2 regions of the Nonomuraea sp. NPDC048882 genome follow, and region 2 is predicted to be linked to the other one. Evidence: riboswitches for the same ligand, from Rfam matches in the RefSeq annotation. Region 2 holds a riboswitch; the other holds the start of a gene.
The links. Region 2 has a riboswitch for cobalamin ahead of cobN (cobaltochelatase subunit CobN). Riboswitches for the same ligand answer to the same signal wherever they lie in the genome.
Positions count from the first base shown of each region.

Region 1: it holds a riboswitch for cobalamin, as region 2 does, so the genes downstream of both, AB0C27_RS18490 (ribonucleoside-diphosphate reductase subunit alpha) here and cobN (cobaltochelatase subunit CobN) in region 2, are expected to answer to the same signal.

Region 1 is NZ_JBEZGB010000004.1:911,066-921,998, forward strand. Features, by position in the region: gene AB0C27_RS18450 (N-acetylmuramoyl-L-alanine amidase) at 1-1,287, opposite strand, end outside; gene AB0C27_RS18455 (TetR/AcrR family transcriptional regulator) at 1,353-1,961, opposite strand; gene AB0C27_RS18460 (ABC transporter ATP-binding protein) at 2,019-2,825, shown strand; gene AB0C27_RS18465 (ABC transporter permease) at 2,815-3,576, shown strand; gene AB0C27_RS18470 (hypothetical protein) at 3,678-3,953, shown strand; gene glmS (glutamine--fructose-6-phosphate transaminase (isomerizing)) at 3,965-5,785, shown strand; gene AB0C27_RS18480 (SAM-dependent methyltransferase) at 5,843-6,619, shown strand; gene AB0C27_RS18485 (tripartite tricarboxylate transporter substrate-binding protein) at 6,717-7,700, shown strand; cobalamin riboswitch at 7,705-7,901, shown strand; gene AB0C27_RS18490 (ribonucleoside-diphosphate reductase subunit alpha) at 8,004-10,199, shown strand; gene AB0C27_RS18495 (ribonucleotide-diphosphate reductase subunit beta) at 10,212-10,933, shown strand, end outside.
Region 2 is NZ_JBEZGB010000022.1:97,058-107,990, forward strand. Features, by position in the region: gene cobN (cobaltochelatase subunit CobN) at 1-1,157, opposite strand, end outside; cobalamin riboswitch at 1,210-1,335, opposite strand; gene cobG (precorrin-3B synthase) at 1,434-2,657, shown strand; gene AB0C27_RS48045 (precorrin-8X methylmutase) at 2,654-3,274, shown strand; gene AB0C27_RS48050 (precorrin-2 C(20)-methyltransferase) at 3,280-4,758, shown strand; gene AB0C27_RS48055 (cobalt-precorrin-6A reductase) at 4,749-5,483, opposite strand; gene cobM (precorrin-4 C(11)-methyltransferase) at 5,468-6,223, opposite strand; gene cbiE (precorrin-6y C5,15-methyltransferase (decarboxylating) subunit CbiE) at 6,220-7,452, opposite strand; gene AB0C27_RS48070 (pyridoxamine 5'-phosphate oxidase family protein) at 7,449-7,844, opposite strand; gene cobF (precorrin-6A synthase (deacetylating)) at 7,907-8,701, shown strand; gene AB0C27_RS48080 (hypothetical protein) at 8,818-8,976, opposite strand; gene AB0C27_RS48085 (hypothetical protein) at 9,036-9,215, shown strand; partial or broken gene AB0C27_RS48090 (FAD-dependent monooxygenase) at 9,269-9,415, shown strand; gene AB0C27_RS48095 (hypothetical protein) at 9,423-10,034, shown strand; partial or broken gene AB0C27_RS48100 (transcriptional regulator) at 10,068-10,265, shown strand; gene AB0C27_RS48105 (hypothetical protein) at 10,480-10,933, shown strand, end outside.

The DNA of each region.
Region 1 (10,933 bases), on a different contig from region 2:
GATCGTGTAGTGCCAGCTCACGTACTTGGGGTTGCGGATCATGGAGGGGATGCCCCCGTAGGAGCCCTCGGTGTCGTGGATGATGATGTAGTCGACCGAGCGGGTGCGGGCCAGGCGGTCGTGGTTGCCGTAGTCGCGGTCCTTCTTCTTGCCGAAGCGTTTGTACGCGGCGGGCATCCATTCGCAGGTGAGCGTAGACGGGCATTCGGCCTGGCCTGGCTTCTGCTGCTTCGGCAGGCCGGACAGGTCGGGCTCCGCCTCGCCGTCCCAGCCCAGATGCGGATCCAGGTCGAAGTTCAACGGGTCATCATCACCCAATGGCTCATCGTCCAGCGGCTCGTTGTCCGATGGTTCGTCGTCAGCGAACTCTTCGTCCGTTGAAGCGCGCGAGGTGCCGGCGGTGGCGTCTGACGTGTCGGTGGCGTGCTGCTCGGCGGTGGCGGGTGGGGCGTTCAGAGGGTCGGGTACGGCCGGGGCGGCGGCGGTTCCGGCTCGTTCGCTCGCCGCCGACTTCCCGCCCGGTGACAGGTTCACGGGGTCGAGTCGCACCAGATGTCCGTCATCGGTACGCCGCCGCACCCCTTCCCGCATCACCGCGAACACCTCGTCCGCGAACGCCTCCGCCGCCACCGGATCGTCCGTGCCCGCGTACCTGGCCACGGCTCCGTACCAGTCGGCCGGGTCGGAACTGGGCCGGTCCTGGTAGGAGGCGAGGAGTGCGGCGCCGGCGCGGATGTTGGCCGCCGGGTCGGTCCGCAGCCGGGCGGGCTCCACGCCGGCCAGGCGGCCGGCCTCGGGAAGAGTGGTGACAGGTGCGGCGGCGGAGTCCTGGGTCGTGCGTAGTGCGGCGTGCGGTGGGGGCGCGCCAAGTTCGGCGTGCGTACGGGACATCGGTCTCGCGTCGTCTCCCCGGGGGTCCCCGAGGGCGTCCCCGATCACGTGGCCGTGCCCGAGCGCGTCGGCGGGGAAGGCGTCGATCAGGTGCATCGGCCCGTAACCGCCCGCTGTGCTGGGCCGCCCGCCGTTCGCGTCCCACCGCGACTCCAGGTAGGCCACCCCGAGCAGCACGCTCTCCGGCACCCCGAACTCCCGCGCGGCGGCGGCGAAATCGGCCTGCCGTCCTGAGGTCGTTGTCCCGGAGGTCGTCGCCCCTGAAGTCGTTCCGGCGGCTGCGGTCCCGAAGGCCGCCATCCCGGTGAGCGGATGCCGTCCAGGTACGGCGGGCGGGAGGGCGGCGGGTGTGGTGAGGGTGCCTGCGGCCAGGGCGGCGGCCAGCCAGAGGTGCATGAACATCTCCCCAGGAATGTCACGGAACAACTACTCACCGTAACCATGCCCCGGAAAGGGATGTGTCAGACGGGTCGGATGATACGCATGAGATCTGCCAGATCCGCTGCGAACTCGGCATCCCAGTCATCGACCGCCAGACGCCCCGCCAGCCGCCGGTGCGCGGGCAGATCGGCCCCCCGCCGCGTCCGCGACTCGTCCGAGGCGCTGGAGAAGCGCCCGTTCACCTCGGAGATCGCGAACCCCAGCACGAACGTGCTCACCAGTCGCTCGATCCTGGGTACGTCCGCCTCCGGCACCCCCGCGTCGAGCAGCGCCTGATAGATCAGATCCACCACGCGCACCCCGTCGGGCGTCACCGAGGCCCGGAAGAGCAGCAGCGGGAAGACCGCGGGATGCTCCCGGGCCAGCCGCCGGGTCGCCTGCGCGATCTCCGACAGCCGCTCCTGCCACGTGCCCGCCGCCTCGGACGGGGTCAGTCCGGTGAGCAGCCGCCCCACCAGGGCGTCGAGCAGCTCGTCCTTGTTGCGGAAATAGCCGTAGAGAGCCATGGGCGTCACCCCGACCCGCTCCGCCACGGCCCGCATGGACAGGGCGTCGAGCCCGCGTTCGTCGGCGATGGCGAGCGCCGCGTCGAGGATCTCCGGCTGCCGCGAGGTCTTGAGCTTCCGCACGGCATCAGTCTACAGTGTAGAGCAGTCTACGACGTAGACTGAGGGAGGCGGGTCGTCATGCTGACAGCCGAAGGACTGGTCAAGCGTTACGGCGGGGTCGTCGCGCTCGACGGCTTCGACCTGCGGGTCGAGCCGGGGGAGATCGCGGGCCTGGTCGGGCACAACGGGGCGGGGAAGACGACGTTCTTCGAGATCGCCGCCGGTCTCACCGCGCCGGACGCGGGGCGGGTGCGGGTCGGGGGCGACGTGGGGATGGCCCCGCAGCACCTCGCGCTCTACCCGAGCATCACCGTACGCGAGACGCTGCGGCTCTTCGGCGGCCTGGCCGGGCTGCGCGGCCGGGCCCTGGCCGCGGCCGTCGAGGGCACGGCGGAGGAGCTGGCCCTCACCGAGGTGCTCGACCGGCGGGTCGGCCTGCTCTCCGGCGGCCAGCAGCGCCGCACGCAGGCCGCCACCGCGCTCCTGCCGGAGCCGGAGGTGCTGCTCCTCGACGAGCCCACCGCGGGCGCCGACCCCGAAACACGCGCCGCGCTGCTCGCCGCCGTACGCCGCCGGGCGCAGGGCGGGGCCGCCGTCGTCTACTGCACCCACTACCTGCCGGAGCTGACCGAGCTGGCGGCCACGGTCGCGGTGGCAGGGAACGGGCGGGTGATCGCCAGGGGTGCCGCCGCCGACCTGCTGCGGGACCTGCCGGGTGAGGTCAGGGTGACGGTGGAGGGCGCGGCGGAGATCGCCGTGGCGACCACCGATCCGACGGCCACTCTGGTCGAGTTGCTGCGCGGCCTCGACCGGCCCGTGCTCGGCATCGACATCCGCCGGCCGTCCCTCGACGACCTCTACCGGGAGCTGTCACATGTCACATGAAGCCCCGAGCCGCCCCCGCGCCTCACTGCGGCGGATCATCGTGCTGGCCGGGCACAACGTGTTGCTGCGACGGCGCGATCCCGCCCACTTCGTCAGCTACCTCGTCATGCCGATGGTGCTCATGCTCATCTTCAAGGGCATGCTCGGCGAGGCCACCCAGGCGGTGACCGGCCTGCTGGTGATGTTCTCGGTGTTGTCGATGGCCGACGTCGCCACCGCCACTCTCACCGAACGCACCTGGCACACCTGGGACCGCCTGCGTGCCACCCGCGCCAGGGTCCCCGAGATCATGATCGGCAAGGCGCTGCCGGTCTTCGGCGTGCTGGTCGTCCAGCAGACCGTGCTGCTGGCGTACGGGGTGCTCGTGGTCGGCCTGCGCCCGGCGGGACCGCTCTGGCCGCTCGCGCTGGCCGTGGCCGCGTGGTGTTTCGCGTTGCTGTGCGTCGGCACGGCCGTCGCCGCTGTCGTACGCAGCCAGGGCGGGCTCAGCACCCTGTGCAACATCGTCGCCCTGTCGGTCAGCGCGCTGGGCGGGGCGCTGGTCCCGTACGCGCTGATGCCCGCCTGGGCGCAGGCCGTCGCGCCGCTCTCGCCCGGCTACTGGGCCACGACCATGCTGCAGGCCGCCGTCAGGGGTGACGTGGCGGGCACGGCCGGTCCCGCGGCGGTGCTGGCCGGGCTCGGCGTGGCCGCCGGCGCGTTCGCCTGCCGGCGCTTCGGCCAGGGCTGGGGCCGTTCCGCGACCCTCTGACGTGAGGCTGGGGTCGTTCCGGAGCCCTCTGACGTTAAATCCTGCCCGATTTCGGGCAGGATGTTGGCGTGTCTCACTCCAGAGCCGTAGTGTCCTCGTCTGTGTCCACGACACGGCATCCGTACGAAGATCTCATCACCCACCTCACGAGGACGAGCCCGCTCGGTCCGGGCGAGGCGGCCCGCGTGGTCGCCGACGTGCTGTCGTACTTCTCCGAGCCGGCCGAGGAGTTCGTCCGCCGCCGGCACGGGGAGCTGAAGGCCAGGGGATTCACCAACGACGAGATCTTCCCCAGGATCGCCGGCGAGTTAGACGCCCGCCGGGTCGCGGCGCCGGAGCTGTCGCTACGGCAGCTTCGCAGGATCGTTTACGGATAGAGGAGACCTCGATGTGCGGAATCGTGGCCTACGTCGGCCCCAAGGACGCCGCGCCCATCCTGCTGGAGGGGCTGCAGCGGCTCGAATACCGGGGCTACGACTCGGCGGGGGTCGTCGTGTCCAACAAGGGCCTCAAGGTGCGCAAGGTCAAGGGCCGGGTGGCCGATCTGGCCAAGGTCGTGCCGGCCAGGTTCAAGGGCGGCCTCGGCATCGGGCACACCCGCTGGGCCACGCACGGCGTGCCGAGTGACGTCAACGCCCACCCGCACCTGTCCGCGGACGAGCGCATCGCGGTCGTGCACAACGGCATCATCGAGAACGCCGGCGAGCTGCGCGCCAAGCTGGAGGCCGACGGCGTGGTGTTCGCCTCCGAGACCGACACCGAGGTGCTCGCGCACCTGATCGCGCACGCCGCCGACGAGAACGAGTCGCTGGAGGAGGCCGTACGGAAGACGCTCAAGAGCGTCGTCGGCACCTACGGCATCGCCGTGATCGACTCCGAGCGGCCCGGCGAGGTGGTGGTGGCCCGCAACGGCAGCCCGATCGTGCTCGGCATCGGCGAGAAGGAGATGTTCGCCGCCTCCGACGTGGCCGCGCTGGTCCGCTACACCCGTCAGGTCGTCCACCTGGAGGACGGCGAGCTGGCCGTGCTCAAGGCCGACGGCTTCCACACCTTCGCCAGCGACGCCCGCGAGACGGCCAAGGAGCCGCTGACCGTCGACTGGGACGCCGGCCACTACGACACCGGCGGCTACGAGCACTACCTGCTCAAGGAGATCTCCGAGCAGCCCGAGACGATCACCCGCACCATGAGCGGGCGGCTCGACGAGCGTTTCCACGTCGCCCACCTCGGCGGCCTCAACATGGACGCCCGCGAGACGCGGGGCTTCCGCCAGGTGAAGATCATCGGCTGCGGGTCGGCGTACTACTCGGGGCAGATCGGGGCGCAGCTCATCGAGGAGCTGGCCCGCATCCCGGCCGACGCCGAGCCGGCCAGCGAGTTCCGCTACCGCAACCCGGTCGTCGACCCCGACACGCTCTACGTCGCGATCAGCCAGTCGGGGGAGACGTACGACACGCTCGCCGCCGTCCAGGAGCTCAAGCGCAAGGGCGGCCGGGTGATCGGCATCGTCAACGCCGTGGGCAGCGCCATCGCCCGCGAGGTCGACGGCGGCATCTACCTGCACGCGGGCCCCGAGGTGTCGGTCGCCTCGACCAAGGCGTTCACCTCGACCTCGGTGGCGTTCGCGCTGCTGGCGTTGCACCTCGGCCGGGTGCGCGACCTGTCGCCCGCCGACGGGCGGCGCATCGTGGACGGGCTGCGCCGGCTGCCCGGCCAGATCGAGCAGATCCTCGCCCAGAGCGAGGAGATCGCGGAGCTGGCCAAGAAGTACGCCCAGCACCCGAGCATGATGTTCGTCGGCCGCGTGCGCGGCTACCCGGTGGCCCGCGAGGGCGCGCAGAAGCTCAAGGAGATCTCGTACGTGCACGCCGAGGCCTATCCGGCCAGCGAGCTCAAGCACGGCCCGCTCGCCCTGATCGGCCCCGACATGCCGACGGTCGCGATCGTGCCCGACGACGAGCTGCTCGACAAGAACCTCACCACGCTCGGCGAGATCCGCGCCCGCGGCGGCCGGGTGCTCATGGTCGGCCACCGCGCGCCCGACGCCAAACTGGCCGACGACGTCATCGTCATCCCGAAGAACGAGATCGAGCTCGATCCCATCCTGCTGACGATCCCGCTGCAGCTCCTCGCCTATTACGCCGCCGTGGCGCTCGGCCGCGATGTGGACAAGCCTCGCAATCTCGCCAAGAGCGTTACGGTCGAGTAAGAGGCTAATTCGGGCCAAACTATCGTTATCTCGCTGCGGACGGCATAAATTCAAACTGTGCGGCAGTTCGACCAACACCGGCCCCATCCCGCACGCATGTACGACTACATGCTCGGCGGGAAGGACAACTACGCGGTCGACCGCCAGGCCATCGATCACCTGGCGGAGCTGATCCCGGAGGCGGTCCCGCTGGCCCGGGCGAACCGGGCCTTCCTCCAGCGTGCCGTGCGTTATGTGGCCCGCGCCGGGGTCACCCAGTTCATCGACCTCGGCAGCGGGCTGCCGACCCAGGGCAGCGCGCACGAGGTGGCCCCCGAAGCCAAAGTCGTCTACGTCGACCGCGATCCCGTCGTCGCCGCCCACGCCACGGTCCTGCTCCGGCGCTCGCCGGGCAGGGCCTGTTTCGTCCAGGCCGACCTGCTCGATCCCGAGGAGGTGCTGGCGAAGGCGGGTGAGTTCCTCGACCTCGACCGGCCGGTGGCCGTGCTGATGGTGTCGATCCTGCACTTCCTGCCGGACGAGCGGGACCCGCAGCGGGCGGTGGCCGTCCTGCGCGAACGGATGGCGCCGGGCAGCCATCTGGTGATCTCGCACGCGACGACGCTCGGCCGCATCGAGGACGAGGAGCGGGCCAGAAGCGTCCAGCGGGGATCGTCCTCGCGCAACGGGGCCGACCGCACACCGGCGCAGATCCGGGCCTTCTTCGGCGATTTCCCGCTGGAGCCGCCGGGGCTCGTGCAGGCCACCGACTGGCGTCCCGACCGGCCCAAGCTGGTGGGTGACTGGTCGCTGCCGTCGTCCCTCATGGCGGGAGTCGGAAAGAAAGTCAGATAAGCCTAAAAATCATGAAAAAGCGGCAAAAATAGTGATTTTGTGTGTTGACCGGGACCCCGGTGTATAGCCACTTGTAATGGGTTAATAACCTAGAGTAATGGGGGATTTGGGCAGCACGATCATGCGCCGCCGGGGCTTCATCGCCTGGGGCCTCGGCCTGGCGGCCTGCGCCGCCGGGTGCGGTGTCGAGCGCGCGGGTGAGCGCCTGGCCGCACCGCGTACCGGATTCTCGATCAACTCCGACCGGCGGCGCTGGGCCCGCGTCGGTCAGGCGTTCGCCGGAGCCGCCCGAGCGGCCGGGTTCGAGGCCGGCACCGGCCTGGGCGCCGGCTCGATGATCACCGTGACCGGCCTGCCCGCGCTCACCGCGGCCGAGTTGAACAACGGCCAGAGCCTGCTCGACACCGGCACCCCGCTGGCCAGGCTGAGCGGCGAGGCCGAGGTGGTGGTCGTGCCCGACGGCTCGCCGCTGCGCGACTTCGACGACTTCTGCGCCCGGCTGCTCGCCGGCCCCGGCCGGACCCTGCTGACCGGCGGGCCGCAGGGCGAGCCCGACCACCTGCTCTTCGGCCTGATCGCCAAGGCGCTCGGCGCCGACACCAGGCAGGTCGACTACACCGGCTATCCCAGCAGCGGCGAGGCCGTCGCCGCGCTGATGGCGGGCCGGGCCACCGCCGCCGCCGGCCCCCTGTCCAACTGGCGCACCGGCATCGGCCGCGGCCGGGTCAGGGCGCTCGCGGTGTCCTCGGCCCGGCGCGTGCCCGACCTCGACGCGCCGACGCTGCTCGAATGCGGCGTACGGGTGGACTTCGCCGACTGGGTGGCCGCGTTCGGGCCCGAGGACATGCCCGCGGAGCGGCGCGAGGCGGCCGTGCGCATGTGTGACGAGGTGCTGGGGTCGAGGGCGTGGGAGGCCGCCTGCCGGACGGCGGGCTGGCTGACGATCCCGCTGGCGGGCGACGACTTCGCGCTCTGGCTCGGCACGGAGATCGCCCGCACCCGGGCGACGCTGCGCGATCTCGGTCTGATCGACGCCACCAAAGCCACAACATGCTGGGGTAGTTGCGGGAACGGCCACTAGATGTAGGATCCTGGTCGTCGCTGGTTCGCCTCACCCGAGGCGGAGCAAAAGGGAACCCGGTGCGATTCCGGGGCTGCCCCGCAGCGGTGAGCGGGAACGACCGCCGTCATACGCACTGGAGAGATCCGGGAAGCGACGGCCAGTAGGAGCCATCGAGCACGCCCGCAAGCCCGAAGACCTGCCAGCGGTGTGAAGTGTTCAGGGCCTCGAGGGCGGGCCGGAGCGCGCCGCGGCGGGGGAGACCCCTGGCCGTCGTGCTCTCGCGTGCCCTCACGGGGATGAGCTCGCGAGGAGAGAGAGCACGTGACTCAGATCGTTGAGGTTGACCGCCGCCTGGCCATCGAGGAGGCCGCCGCCAGGGTGATCGCCGACCCGGCCAACTCCCGGGTAGCCGCCCGGCTGCTGGCCGAGGAGATCGCCGACGAGGCGGCCGGTCAGGGGGTGCGCACGTTCTCCGAGTCCGTCGCCGCCACCCACGCGGCCGGGCTTGTCCAGGACGGGCTGGCCGAGTTCGTCGCCGCGCACGCCGCCGAGCTCGACGCGCTAGTGCCGGACGACGCGGACGACCGCTTCGAGTACTTCGGGCTGCGCACGGTCTACGACCGTTACCTGCTGCGCCACCCCGAGAGCCGGGCGGTGCTGGAGCGGCCCCAGCACTTCCTGCTCCGCGTGGCCTGCGGGCTGTCGGAGAGCGTCGCCGAGGCGGCCGAGCTGTACGGGCTGATGTCCACGCTGTCGTACCTGCCCAGCTCGCCCACCCTGTTCAACTCCGGCGCGCGCCGCCCGCAGCTTTCGTCCTGCTTCCTGCTCGACTCGCCGCGCGACGAGCTCGAAGCCATCTACGACAGGTACGGGCAGGTGGCCAGGCTGTCCAAGTACGCGGGCGGCATCGGCATCTCGTGGACCCGGGTGCGCTCGCGCGGCTCCCTCATCAGGGGCACGAACGGCCACTCCAACGGCATCGTCCCCTGGCTGCGCACGCTCGACTCCTCGGTGGCGGCGGTCAACCAGGGCGGGCGGCGCAAGGGCGCGGCCTGCGTCTACCTGGAGACCTGGCACGCCGACATCGAGGAGTTCCTCGAACTGCGCGACAACACCGGCGAGGACGCCCGCCGCACCCACAACCTCAACCTGGCCAACTGGGTGCCCGACGAGTTCATGCGGCGGGTCGAGGCCGACGAGATGTGGTCGCTGTTCGACCCGAAGGAGGTGCCCGAGCTCACCGACCTGTACGGGGCGGAGTTCGAGGCGAAATATCGCGCCTATGAGGCCGCCGGGCGATATGTCAGGCAAATTTCGGCGCGTACCCTCTACGGCCGCATGATGCGGACCCTCGCCCAGACCGGCAACGGCTGGATGACGTTCAAGGACGCCGCCAACCGCACCTCCAACCAGACTGCCCGCCCCGAGAACGTCATCCACCTGTCCAACCTGTGCACCGAGATCCTGGAGGTCACCAGCGACGCCGAGACGGCCGTCTGCAACCTCGGCTCGGTCAACCTGGCAGCCCACCTGGCCGGCGGCGGCGTGGATGGCGACATGGACTGGGAGCGGTTGCGCGGCACCGTAAGGACCGCCGTGCGCTTCCTCGACCGCACCATCGACCTCGGCTTCTACCCGACGCCTGAGGCCGGGGCGGCCAACCGGCGGTGGCGGCCGATCGGGCTCGGCGTGATGGGGCTGGCCGACGTGTTCTTCACGCTGCGGCTGCCGTTCGACTCGCCGCGGGCGCTGGAGCTGTCCACCAGGATCGCCGAGGAGATCGCGCTGGCCGCGTACGACACCTCGGCCGACCTCGCGGCAGAACGCGGCCGGCACCCGTCGTACGCCGACACGCGCGCCGCCGCCGGTGTGCTGCACCCCGACCACTACGCGGCGGCCGGCTCGGCGCGCTGGGAGGCGCTGCGCGAGAAGATCGCGCGCACCGGCCTGCGGAACTCGCTCATGATCGCCATCGCCCCCACCGCCACGATCGCCTCCATCGCCGGCTGCTACGAGTGCATCGAGCCGCAGGTCTCCAACGTGTTCAAGCGCGAGACCCTGTCGGGTGAGTTCCTCCAGGTCAACCGGTATCTGGTGGCCGATCTCCAGGCGCGCGGGCTGTGGACGCAGCAGCTCCGCGACGACCTCAAGCGGGCCGACGGCTCGGTGCAGACCGTGCCCGGCATCCCCGAGGACCTCAAGGTGCTCTACCGCACCGCCTGGGAGCTGCCGCAGAAGGCGCTGATCGACCTGGCCGCCGCGCGCCAGCCGTACATCGACCAGTCGCAGTCGCTCAACCTGTTCATGGCCAGCCCCACCATCGGCAAGCTCTCCTCGATGTACGCCTACGCCTGGAAGAGCGGCCTGAAGACCACGTACTACCTGCGCTCTCGCCCCGCCACCCGCATCGCCCAGACCACGGTGACGGCCCAGCCCACCCGCTCCTCCGCGCTCGCGGCGGCCGAGGCGGTCGCGTGCTCGCTGGAGAACCCGGAAACCTGCGAAGCCTGCCAGTAAGGAGCCCCTCTCATGCTGCTCGACCCCGGCATGGACCTCACCCTGCGTCCCATGCGCTACCCCGACTTCTACGAGCGCTTCCGCGCGGCCATCCGCAACACCTGGACCGTCGAGGAGGTCGACCTGCACAACGACCTCGCCGACCTGGCCAAGATGACGCCGCAGGAACGCCACCTGATCAACCGGCTGGTCGCCTTCTTCGCCACCGGCGACTCGATCGTGGCCAACAACCTCGTGCTCAACCTCTACCAGCACGTCAACGCCCCCGAAGCGCGCCTCTACCTGAGCAGGCAGCTCTACGAGGAGGCCGTGCACGTGCAGTTCTACCTGACCCTGCTCGACACCTATCTGCCCGACCCGGACGAGCGGGTCAAGGCGTTCGCCGCCATCGAGCACATTCCCTCGATCCGCGACAAGGCCGAGTTCTGCTTCCGGTGGATCGACTCCATCGACGGCCTGCGCCGCTTGGAGAGCGCCGCGGAACGCCGCCAGTTCCTGCTGAACCTCATCTGCTTCGCCGCCTGCATCGAGGGCCTGTTCTTCTACGGCGCGTTCGCCTACGTCTACTGGTTCCGCTCCCGTGGCCTGCTCGGAGGTCTGGCCACGGGGACGAACTGGGTCTTCCGCGACGAGTCCATGCACATGGAGTTCGCGTTCAGCGTCGTGGACACCGTGCGCGCCGAGGAGCCTTCGCTGTTCGACGACGAGCTGGGCAAGCAGGTCACGCTCATGCT
Region 2 (10,933 bases):
TCCTGCTCGGCCACCCCGGGGAAGCCGTCGCCCAGGTCGTAGCCCGCCTCGGCGAGCCGGGCCAGCAGCCGCACGGTGCTGGCCGGGGTGTCCAGCCCGACGGCGTTGCCCACCCGGGAGTGCTTGGTCGGGTACGCCGACAGCATCACGACCAGGCGACGCTCGGCGGGCGGGGTGTGCCGCAGCAGGCCGTGCCGTACGGCGATGCCCGCGACCCTGGCGGCCCTCTCGGCGTCGGCGGCGTAGACGGTGAGCCCGTCCTGGTCGATCTCCTTGAACGAGAACGGCACCGTGATGATCCGCCCGTCGAACTCGGGGATCGCCACCTGCGAGGCCGCGTCGAGCGGCGAGAGCCCGTCGTCGTTCTCCTCCCACGCCTGCTTCGAGGTGGTCAGGCAGAGTCCCTGGAGGATCGGCACGTCCAGCGCGGCGAGCGCGCCGACGTCCCAGGCCTCGTCGTCACCGCCGGCTCCCGCGGTGGCCGGCCGGGAGCCGCCCGCCGCGAGCACGGTCACCACGAGCGCGTCGGCCGCCCTCAGCGTGTCGAGCAGTTCGGGCTCGGCCGTACGCAGCGAGGAGCAGAAGACCGGCAGCGCCTGCCCGCCCGCCTCCTCGATGGCGGCGCAGAGCGTCTCGACGAACGCGGTGTTGCCGGCCATGTGATGCGCGCGGTAGTACAGCACTCCCACCACCGGCCCGCTCCTGGAGCCGGTCACGCGCTCCAGCCATCCCCAGGACGGTGCGGGTGCGGGCGGCGCGAAGCCGTGCCCCGTGAGCAGGACGGTGTCGGTCAGGAACGCGTGCAGCTCGGCCAGGTTCGCCGGTCCGCCATGGGCGAGGTAGGCGTGTGCCTCGGCGCAGACGCCGCCGGTGACCGTGGACAGCTCCATCAGCTCGGCGTCCGGGGCCTGCTCCCCGCCGAGGACCACGACCTGGCGCGGCTGCGCCAGCAGCGCGTCCAGGCCCTCTTCCCAGGCCCTGCGTCCGCCCAGCAGGCGGACGACGACCAGATCGACGCCTTCGAGCAGGTCCGGCAGGTCTTCTGCGGCCAGCCTGGCGGGGTTGCCCCATCGGTAGGCCGCGCCACTGGCGCGGGCACTCAACAGGTCTGTGTCGGAGGTCGAGAGCAGCAGAACGGTAGGGCTGTCGCCAGGCACGACGCATCCTCCCTCGGGGTCCTCGCCCCGGTCGCGGGTGTCGCGACGGCAGGAGTCTCCTGGCTCCCGGATCAGCGCTCACCCCGGCCTTCCCACCCGTTGCCGGGTCGTGGCCTGCGGTGGGGTTCGCTCCCCGGTCACAGTGGCGGGACCGCGCCGGTTTCGCACCGGCTTCCTCCCTTTGCCATCGCCTACCGGGAGCCTACGGCAGGAGCTGCCCCCGCCAGAAGTGGCGTTACCATCCTCATCGTGTCCATAGCCGACTTTTCCGGACGAGTGCGCCCTGATGCCTGTCCGGGAGCGCTACAGGTGCACGAGGCCGCGGACGGTCCGCTGGCACGGGTTCGCCTGCCCGGCGGCGCCGTCACCGCTCCTCAGCTCCGCGAGATCGCGGCCTGCGCGGACGAGCTCGGCTCGGGGGTGATCGAGCTCACCTCACGGGCGAACGTGCAGGTGCGCGGCCTGCGCTCGGCGTCCGCCTTCGCCGCGCGGATCGCGTCCGCGGGCCTGCTCCCGTCCGCCGCGCACGAACGGGTCCGCAACATCGTCGGCTCGCCGTTGAGCGGGCGGGGCGCCACGGGGTCGCTCGACACGCAACCGATGGTGGACGCCCTCGACCGGGCGCTGTGCTCACGTGCCCGCCTCGCCGGGCTGCCGGGACGGTTCCTGTTCGCGCTGGACGACGGCACGGGAGACGTGACCGGGCTCGGCGCGGACGTCACCTTCGTGGCGGCGGGCGCAGGACCAGGGCGGCTGCTGCTGGCCGGCGCGGACCTAGGGCTCGACGCCCGCCCGGACTCGGCGATCACCCTCATGATCGCCGCGGCTGAGGCGTTCCTCGACGAACGAGCTGCGCACGCGGCGTGGCGCATCCACGAGCTGGCGGACGGCCCCCGGCGCATCGCCGCCCGCCTGAACGGCCCCACCGCCGGACCACCCGGCGACTCGGACGACCCGGACGGCTCAGGACACTCCGGCGGCTCCGGCGGCTCCGGGGAGGCGAGCCGGCACGCCGCCGCTCCAGCCGAATCGCCCGAATCACCCGATCCGCCCGCCATCAGGCGCGCCGGACGCATCGCCCAGCGGGACGGCCGCGTCGCGCTGGAAGCTCTGGTGCCACTGGGCCGGTTGACGCCCGCCCAGGCCGTGGCGCTCGCGAACGCAGGACCCACGGTGCGGCTCACTCCCTGGCGCACCGCCGTCCTGCTCGACCTGTCCCCCGGAGCGGCGGATCGCGCGGCGGACACCCTCGCAGAGGCCGGGCTCGTCCTCGACCCGGCATCGCCGTGGGCCGGCGTCACCGCCTGCACCGGCCGTCCGGGCTGCGCCAAGTCGCTCGCGGACGTCCAGGCCGACGCGCGGCGCTGGGTGAGCGGCCTGGACGCCGCCCCGCCCGCGCCCGTGCACTGGTCCGGCTGCGAGCGCCGCTGCGGGCTTCCCCGCGGCCGGGTCGTCCAGCTGATCGCCACCGAAGACGGTTACCAGGAAAGGCAGCAGTGAACGACTACCTCCGCGACGGCGCCGAGATCTACCGGCGCTCGTTCGCGACCATCCGCGCCGAGACCGACCTCAGCGGCATGCCGCCGGAGGTCGCGCAGGTGGCGGTGCGGATGATCCACGCCTGCGGGATGACCGATCTGGTCGCCGACCTGGACTGGTCGCCCGCCGTGGTGGTCAGGGCCAGGGAGGCGCTGCGCCGTGGCGCGCCCGTGCTGTGCGACGCCATGATGGTCGCCTCCGGCGTGACCAGGCGCAGGCTGCCCGCCGCCAACGAGGTGCTGTGCACGCTCGGTGAGCCCGGCGTGCCCGAGCTGGCCGAACGGCTCGGCACCACCCGCAGCGCCGCCGCTCTCGAACTCTGGCGCGGCCGCCTCGACGGCGCTGTGGTGGCGATCGGCAACGCGCCCACCGCCCTGTTCCGCCTGCTCGAACTGGTCGCGGAGGGCGCGGGCAGGCCCGCGGCGGTGCTCGGCATCCCCGTGGGGTTCATCGGCGCGGCCGAGTCCAAGCGGGCGCTGGCGGACAGCGACCTGGACCACCTGGTGGTGCACGGCCGTCGCGGCGGCAGTGCGATGACGGCGGCGGCGGTCAACGCCCTCGCGAGCGAGACGGAGTGAGCGCCATGACGGGACGGCTGTACGGGGTCGGTCTCGGCCCCGGTGATCCGGAACTGGTCACGGTCAAGACCGCCAGGCTGATCGGCGAGGCGGACGTGATCGCCTACCACGCCGCCCGGCACGGGCGGAGCATCGCCCGCTCGATCGCGCTGCCGTACATGAAGGCGGGGCAGATCGAAGAGCTCCTGCTCTACCCGCTGACCACGGAGACGACCGACCACCCCGGCGGCTACCAGGGCGCGCTCGACGACTTCTACGCCGACTGCGCCGAACGGCTGGCCGCGCACCTGGAGGCCGGGCGCACCGTGGTCGTGCTGGCGGAGGGCGACCCGCTGTTCTACGGCTCCTACATGCACCTGCACAAGCGGCTCGCGCACCGCTACCCGACGGAGGTGGTGCCAGGGGTCACCTCCGTCAGCGCCGCCTCCGCCGTGCTCGGCCGTCCCCTGGTGGAGCGGGACGAGGTGCTCACCGTGCTGCCCGGCACGCTGCCCGCCGGCGAACTGGCCGAGCGGCTGCGCGGCACCGACTCCGCCGCCGTGCTCAAGCTGGGCCGGACCTTCACGAAGGTGCGCGACGCCCTGGCCGAGGCCGGACGGCTCGACGACGCCTGGTACGTCGAGCGTGCCACCATGGGCGCCGAGCGGGTGGCACCGCTCAAGGACGTCAATGCGGACGGTGTGCCGTACTTCTCGCTGGCCCTGCTGGCCAGCCCGGCCGAGCGGACCTTCGTGCCCGAGCGTCCTGCGGCCGAGGCGCGGGGAGAGGTGACCGTGGTCGGCCTCGGCCCCGCCGGGCGGTCGTGGCTCACCCCGGAGGCGCAGGAGGCGCTGGCGGCGGCGACGGACCTGGTCGGCTACGGTCCGTACGTGGATCGGGTGGCGCCGAACCCGCGCCAGCGCCGCCACCGTACCGACAACCGGGTGGAGGCGGAGCGGGCCAGGCACGCGTTCGAGCTGGCCCGCGAAGGGGCCCGGGTGGCCGTGGTGTCCTCCGGCGACCCCGGCGTGTTCGCCATGGCCAGCGCGATCATGGAAGCGGCGGCCGACTTCCCCGGTGTGCCGGTGCGGGTCGTCCCCGGTCTGACCGCCGCGCAGGCGGTGGCCAGCCGGGTCGGCGCCCCCCTGGGCCATGACTACTGTGTGCTGTCGCTGTCGGACCTGCTCAAGCCGTGGGAGGTGGTGGCCGAGCGGCTGTCGGCCGCGGCTCGGGCGGACCTGGTGCTGGCGATCTACAACCCGGCCTCGCGCAGCCGTACCTGGCAGCTCGGCGCGGCCCGTGACGTGCTGCTGGAGCACCGCGACGGCGCCACCCCCGTGGTGATCGGCCGCGACGTCGGCGGCGAGCGGGAGAGCGTCACCGTCACCACGCTCGGCGCGTTGGATCCCGCCCAGGTCGACATGCGCTGTCTGCTGATCATCGGCTCCTCGACGACCCGGGTCACGGACGAGGGCGCCGTCTACACGCCCCGTCGCTATCCCTGAGCCCAGGCGGCCGCCACGGCCACGGTGTCCACCACCCGGACGCCCGGCGGCGGTGGCGGCCGATCGACCATGATCACCGGAAGTCCCAGCTCGCGCGCCGCCACGAGCTTGGCGGCCGCCATCTCCCCGCCGCTGTCCTTGGTGACCAGCACGTCCAGCCGGTGCTCCAGGATGAGGGACCGCTCCCCCTCGACCGTGTACGGGCCGCGGTCGAGCAGCACGTGCACGTGAGCCGGGACGGGCGCGTCGGGCGGGTCGACCGACCTGGCCAGCAGCCACACTCCGGACAATCCGCTGAAGACCGGCAGGCTCCGGCGGCCGGTCGTGAGGAACACCCGCTCCACCGGCATGCCGGTCAGCCGGGCGGCCGCCTCCTCCAGGGAGGGAACGCGCCGCCAGGCGTCATCCGGGCTCTCCCGCCAGCCCGGTCTGCGCAAGACGAGCAGCGGCACACCGGTCCGTGCCGAGGCCTCGGCCGCGGAGGCCGACATTCGCGCCGCGAACGGATGCGTGGCGTCCACCACGGCGTCGATCCGCTCGGCGGTCAGCCAGGCGGCCAGCCCGTCCGGCCCGCCGAACCCGCCCTCCCGCACCTCGCCCACCGGCAGGCGGGGATTGGTCACCCGTCCGGCCAGTGACGACACCACATGCGTGCCCCCACCGGCCAAGTCTGCGGCCAGGGCCCGCGCCTCGGCGGTGCCGCCCAGGATCAGGATCCGGCGCACGGCCGGGCCCGTTCGGCGCTGTAGAGGTGGCTGTCGGGGAACTGCGTCGCCGAGAGCACCCGCCCGACGACGATCACCGCCGTACGCCGGACGCCGGCCTCGTGGACCTGCCCGGCGATGTCGGCCAGCGTGCCGCGCAGGATCACCTCGTCGGCCCTGCTGGCCCGCGCGACCACCGCCACCGGGCAGTCGGGGCCGTAGGAGGGCAGCAGCTCGGCCACCACCGCGTCGATCCGCTGCACGGCGAGGTGCAGCACCATCGTCGCGCCACTGGCGCCGAGCGTGGCCAGGTCCTCGCCCTCGGGCATCGGCGTGGCCCGCGCCGAGGTGCGGGTCAGGATGATCGTCTGGCCGACCCCCGGCACGGTCAGCTCCCTGCCGAGCGAGGCCGCCGCCGCCGCGAACGCCGGCACTCCGGGAACCACCTCGTACGGCACCCCGAGCGCGTCCAGCCGGCGCATCTGCTCGGCCACCGCGCTGAACACCGACGGGTCGCCCGAGTGCAGCCGCGCCACGTCCAGGCCCTGATCGTGGGCGGCGGTCAGCTCCGCGACGATCTCGTCGAGGGTCAGATTCGCCGTGTCCACCAGCCTGGCTCCCTCGGGGCACGAGGCGAGGAGCTCACGGGGCACCAGCGAGCCCGCGTACAGGCACACCGGCGCGGACTCCAGCCGCCGCAGCCCGCGCAGCGTGATCAGGTCTGCCGCGCCGGGGCCCGCTCCGATGAAATAGACGGTCACGGCTGGTCCTTCCTGGTGACCGACCAGACGGTCACCGGCATCGCGGCCCGCCATCCCGTGAACGAGCCGACGGGCGAGGCACGCTGCACGGCCAGGCGCACCAGATCACCGCCGAGCCTGGCGTACCATCCGGCCACGACGGCCTCGGACTCCAGGGTGACGGCGTTGACCACGAGCCTGCCGCCGGGCCGCAGCGCCGCCCAGCATTTCTCCAGCAGTCCGGGGGCCGTCGCACCGCCGCCGACGAACACGGCGTCCGGCGCGGGCAGCCCGTCGAGGGCGGCGGGCGCCCTGCCTTCGACGACCCGCAGCGACGGCACGCCGAGGGCATCGGCGTTGCGCCGGATCGCGGCGGCCCGATCGGCCCGGCTCTCGATGGCGACGGCCGCGCACGCCGGATGGGCGCGCATCCACTCGACGGCGATGCTGCCCGCCCCCGCGCCGACGTCCCACAGCAGTTCGCCGGGCACCGGTGCCAGCCGCGACAGGCTGACGGCGCGGACTTCGCGCTTGGTGAGCTGACCGTCGTGCTCGAACGCCGTGTCGGGCAGGCCGGGGACGCGGGCCAGCGGCTCGGTGCCCGGCTCGGCGACGCACTCGATCGCGATCACGTTCAGCGACGAGGGCAGCGACGAGGGCAGGGACGAGGACGCTGTGGCCGTCCACCCGTCCGCGGTGCCTCGCAGCTCCGACTCCGACGCCGCGCCCAGGTCCGACAGCACCGTCATCGGGCTGGGGCCGTACCCTCGATCGACGAGCAGCCCCGCCACCACAGACGGCGAGCCGGCTCCCGCGCCGAGCACGACGATCCGCCGTCCCGGCAGCAGGGCGGCGTTCAGAGCGGCCGGCGGGCGGCCCACGAGGCTCACCACCTCCGTCTGCTCGACCGGCCAGCCGAGCCGGGCGCACGCGAGCGACAGCGACGACAGGTGCGGCAGCACCCTGACCCGCGTGGCGCCCAGCAGCCGCACCAGGGTGGAGCCGATGCCGTGGAACATCGGGTCGCCGCTGGCCAGCACGCACACGTCGTGACCGGCGTACTTCTCCAGCAGCGCGGGCAGCGCCGGGAGCAGCGGTGACGGCCAGGCGACCCGTTCGGCGGCGGAGTCCGGCACGAGGCGGAGCTGCCGGGTGCCGCCCATGAGGACCTCCGCCGTCTCCACCGCACGGCGCGACCCGGCGGGCAGCCCGTCCCAGCCGTCCGCCCCGATGCCGACGACGGTGATCACACGTTGCCCAGCACGTTCGTCACCCGGATCTCCACCACCACTCTGGCCGGGTTCGGCCGTGGCGGCTTGTACCGGGCGGCGTAGCGGCGCTCGGCGTCGGCCACCTGTTCCGGCTCGGTCCGCAGCACCGCGACGCCTTCCAGCGTCGACCACCGGCGGCCGTCCACCTGGGTCAGCGCCACCAGCGCACCGGACGGACCCGACCGGGCGATGAGCCTGGCCTTGTACGAGGTCCCGGAGGTGATGACGCGGGCGACCCCCGTCTCCGGGTCCAGCGTGGCCCCGACCGGGACGGCGTGCGGCGGCCCGCCGGGGCGAACGGTGGCGAGCGTGCACAGGTGCCGCTCGTGCCAGAACGCGGCGAAGTCGTCGCCCTGCTCGGCCAGATCCACGGTCCTCCTCGGGTGGTTTGCGAGCGATATCGTATATCTCCCGCTCTGGCACACTCTTATGGGTGAAGCGGCTACTCGTCATCGGCATCGGCGCGGGCGATCCCGACCATCTCACTCTCCAGGCGGCCAAGGCCATCGCCCGTACGGACGTGTTCTTCCTCGTGGACAAGGGCGAGGTGAAGGACGAGCTGGTACGGCTGCGGCAGGACCTGATCGCCGAGCACGGCCGCCCGCCGTACCGGATCGCCGAGGCCCGCGACCCGGAACGCGACCGCGGCGCCTCCGCCTACACCGCCGCTGTCGCGGACTGGCGCTCGCGCAGAGCGCTGGCCTGCGAAGCGCTCATCGGCGAGGAGCTGGCCGACGGCGAGACGGGGGCGTTCCTGGTCTGGGGAGATCCGGGCGTGTACGACAGCACGCTGGCCATCGTCGAGGAGATCCTCCAGCGCGGCAACGTCACGTTCGACTACGAAGTGATTCCCGGCATCAGCAGCGTGGCCGCACTGACCGCCCGCCACCGCACCAGCCTCACGTGGGTCGGGCGGCCCGTTCACCTCACCACCGGGCGCCGGCTGGCCGAGGAGGGCGCCACCGCCGACGACGTGGCCGTCATGCTGGACGCCCACTGCTCCTTCGACGGCCTGGACGACGGTGACATCTCCGGTGACATCTCCGGTGACAGCTCCTGGGACATCTATTGGGGCGCCTATCTGGGCACGCCCGACGAGATCCTGGTCTCCGGGAAGGTCTCCGAGGTCGGCGAGCGCATCCGCGAGCTGCGCGCCGAGGCGCGCGCCCGCAAGGGGTGGATCATGGACACCTACCTGCTGCGCCGGGCTCCTCGCGCCGACCGTTGAGACGCCCGGGGGCGGGACGGTGCCGCCGGCGCGCGGTGCCGCTCCGGGGGCGCGAAGAAGACCCTGAACAATCTCGAACGGCCCGACCGCCGGCGATGGAACGGGGAGCAGCGTGGTCACGGGGTGGCCCTGAGGCCGAGGACAACGCGGATCTGCGGGACGCCGGTGCTGGGATGGCGGGCCACCTCGGCGTCCACGTGGTAGACCTCGGCGAGCAGGGCGGGGGTGAGCACCTGGGCGGGTCGCCCGTCGGCGAGGACCCGGCCGTTCGCCATGACGTGGATCCGGTCGCAGAACGTGGCGGCAGGCGGCCAAGGCCATCGCCCGTACGGACGTGTTCTTCCTCGTCGACAAGGGCGAGGTGAAAGACGAGCTGGTACGACTCCGGCAGGACCTGATCGCCGAGCACGGCCGCCCGCCGTACCGGATCGCCGAGGCCTGCCGCGGCCATCGTCGGCGCCGGCCAGGGGTGCCTGCCGGCCGGCCTTCCACGATTGATTTGACACACATCTAATCAGCAAGGCATGCCACCTACTACTTCGACAAGCATCTAAACAGGAGGCGATCATGGGTGACGGATGCTGCGGCACCACCACGCCCTTGGCAGCGGAGCAGTTCACCACCGACTTGGAGACCGACACGCTCCCGGTGTTGATCATCGGTGCGGGTCCGACCGGCCTGGCCGCCGCCGCCCACCTGGCTGAGCGGGGCCTCGACTTCCTTGTCCTCGGAAGCGGGCGGGCAGGTGGGCGCGTCCATCGCCAAGTGGGGGCACGTACGGGTGTTCAGCCCTTGGCGCTACAACATCGACGCCGCGGCCCGCCGCCTGCTGAACGGCGCAGGCTGGCAGGCCCCGGACGACGACTGGCTGCCGACCGGGGCCGAGATCATCGAGGACTACCTCGCTCCGCTGGCCAAGGTCCTGGGAGATCGCGTACGCGTCAACGCCCGCGTCTCGGCCATCACCTGCCTGGGCTTCGACCGGGTACGGACCAACGGCCGCCAGGACGTTCCGTTCCTGATCCGCCTGGAGAACGGCGAGGAGCTGTACGCCCGGGCGATCATCGACGCCTCCGGCACCTACACCACTCCCAACGTGCTCGGCGCGAGCGGCCTGCCGGCGCACGGCGAGGCCGATGTGGCGGCCCTGATCGACCACGCGCTGCCCGACGTGCCCGGACGGATCGCCCTGTTCTCGGTTGCCGACAAGGCCGCCGCACCGCTCGCCGCCGTCGCCCTGGCCCAGGCAGTCGGCTACGGCTGGGTCATAGGTGCGGTGGCCTCGGCCTGTGCGATCGCGGCGTTCGGCCTGCTCGCCTATCACCGCCTATAATTTCGACAGAGTTCGAATCAGAGGGGGAGCCGGATGGCCGCCACAACGACCCCGTGCTGCGCACCGATCGCCCGGGAGCCGCTGTCGGAGACCGACGCGGCCGACCTCGCGGTCATGCTCAAGGCGGTCGCCGACCCGGTCCGGCTGCGCCTGCTGTCGATGATCGGCTCACACGCGGGCGGCGAGGCATGCGTGTGCGACCTCACCGACGCCTTCGACCTGACCGCCCCTATGCAATGTAATCCGAGCAGGCAGCGCTACACGGGTCACGGTCAGGCGGCAGCCGACACGTCGAATCAGCCCAGCAGGATGCGCCAGCCGGCGTTCGGCCTCATCTCGGATGGGCCGCATCAGGACCGGACATCTGCGACACACGTCGCACCGGCCTTCGCCGATCACGGCGGGCTTGACCGCGCCCGCGACGCCCGCGCATGGTGCTCTGGTGGTGCAAGACAATCCCCTGCGCTCCGATCCTGCCTTACGAGAGCTCTACTCGGCTGCGCTGACTCGCGCGCTGCACGATCCGGAGATCCGTGACGCGTTCGACTACGTGACGGTGAGGCCGCTGCACATCCGGCTGGAGATGATGGAGCAGGCGGCCGAAGTCTTCGCGGCCGTGCTGACCCCGGCCCGAGAGCCCTCCACTGGAGATGCCCCGGCGCGCGAGGTCTCGGTCCCGTCAACTGCACTGATCCTGCTGGTGTTCGGGCTGCTCGTGCTGGGCGGGGCGACGGCGGACTGGCGGGCACCCCTGCTCATCGCCGTCGTCAGCGGCATGGTGGTGCGCTCGTACGTGGCTCTGGCTCGTGCGCGGGCCTGGCCCAAACTGCTCGATCGACTGCGGTCGTTCCCCTACTCCCCGGCTCGGGCGAAGCTGGTGCAGGGCCTGGAGAACGGCG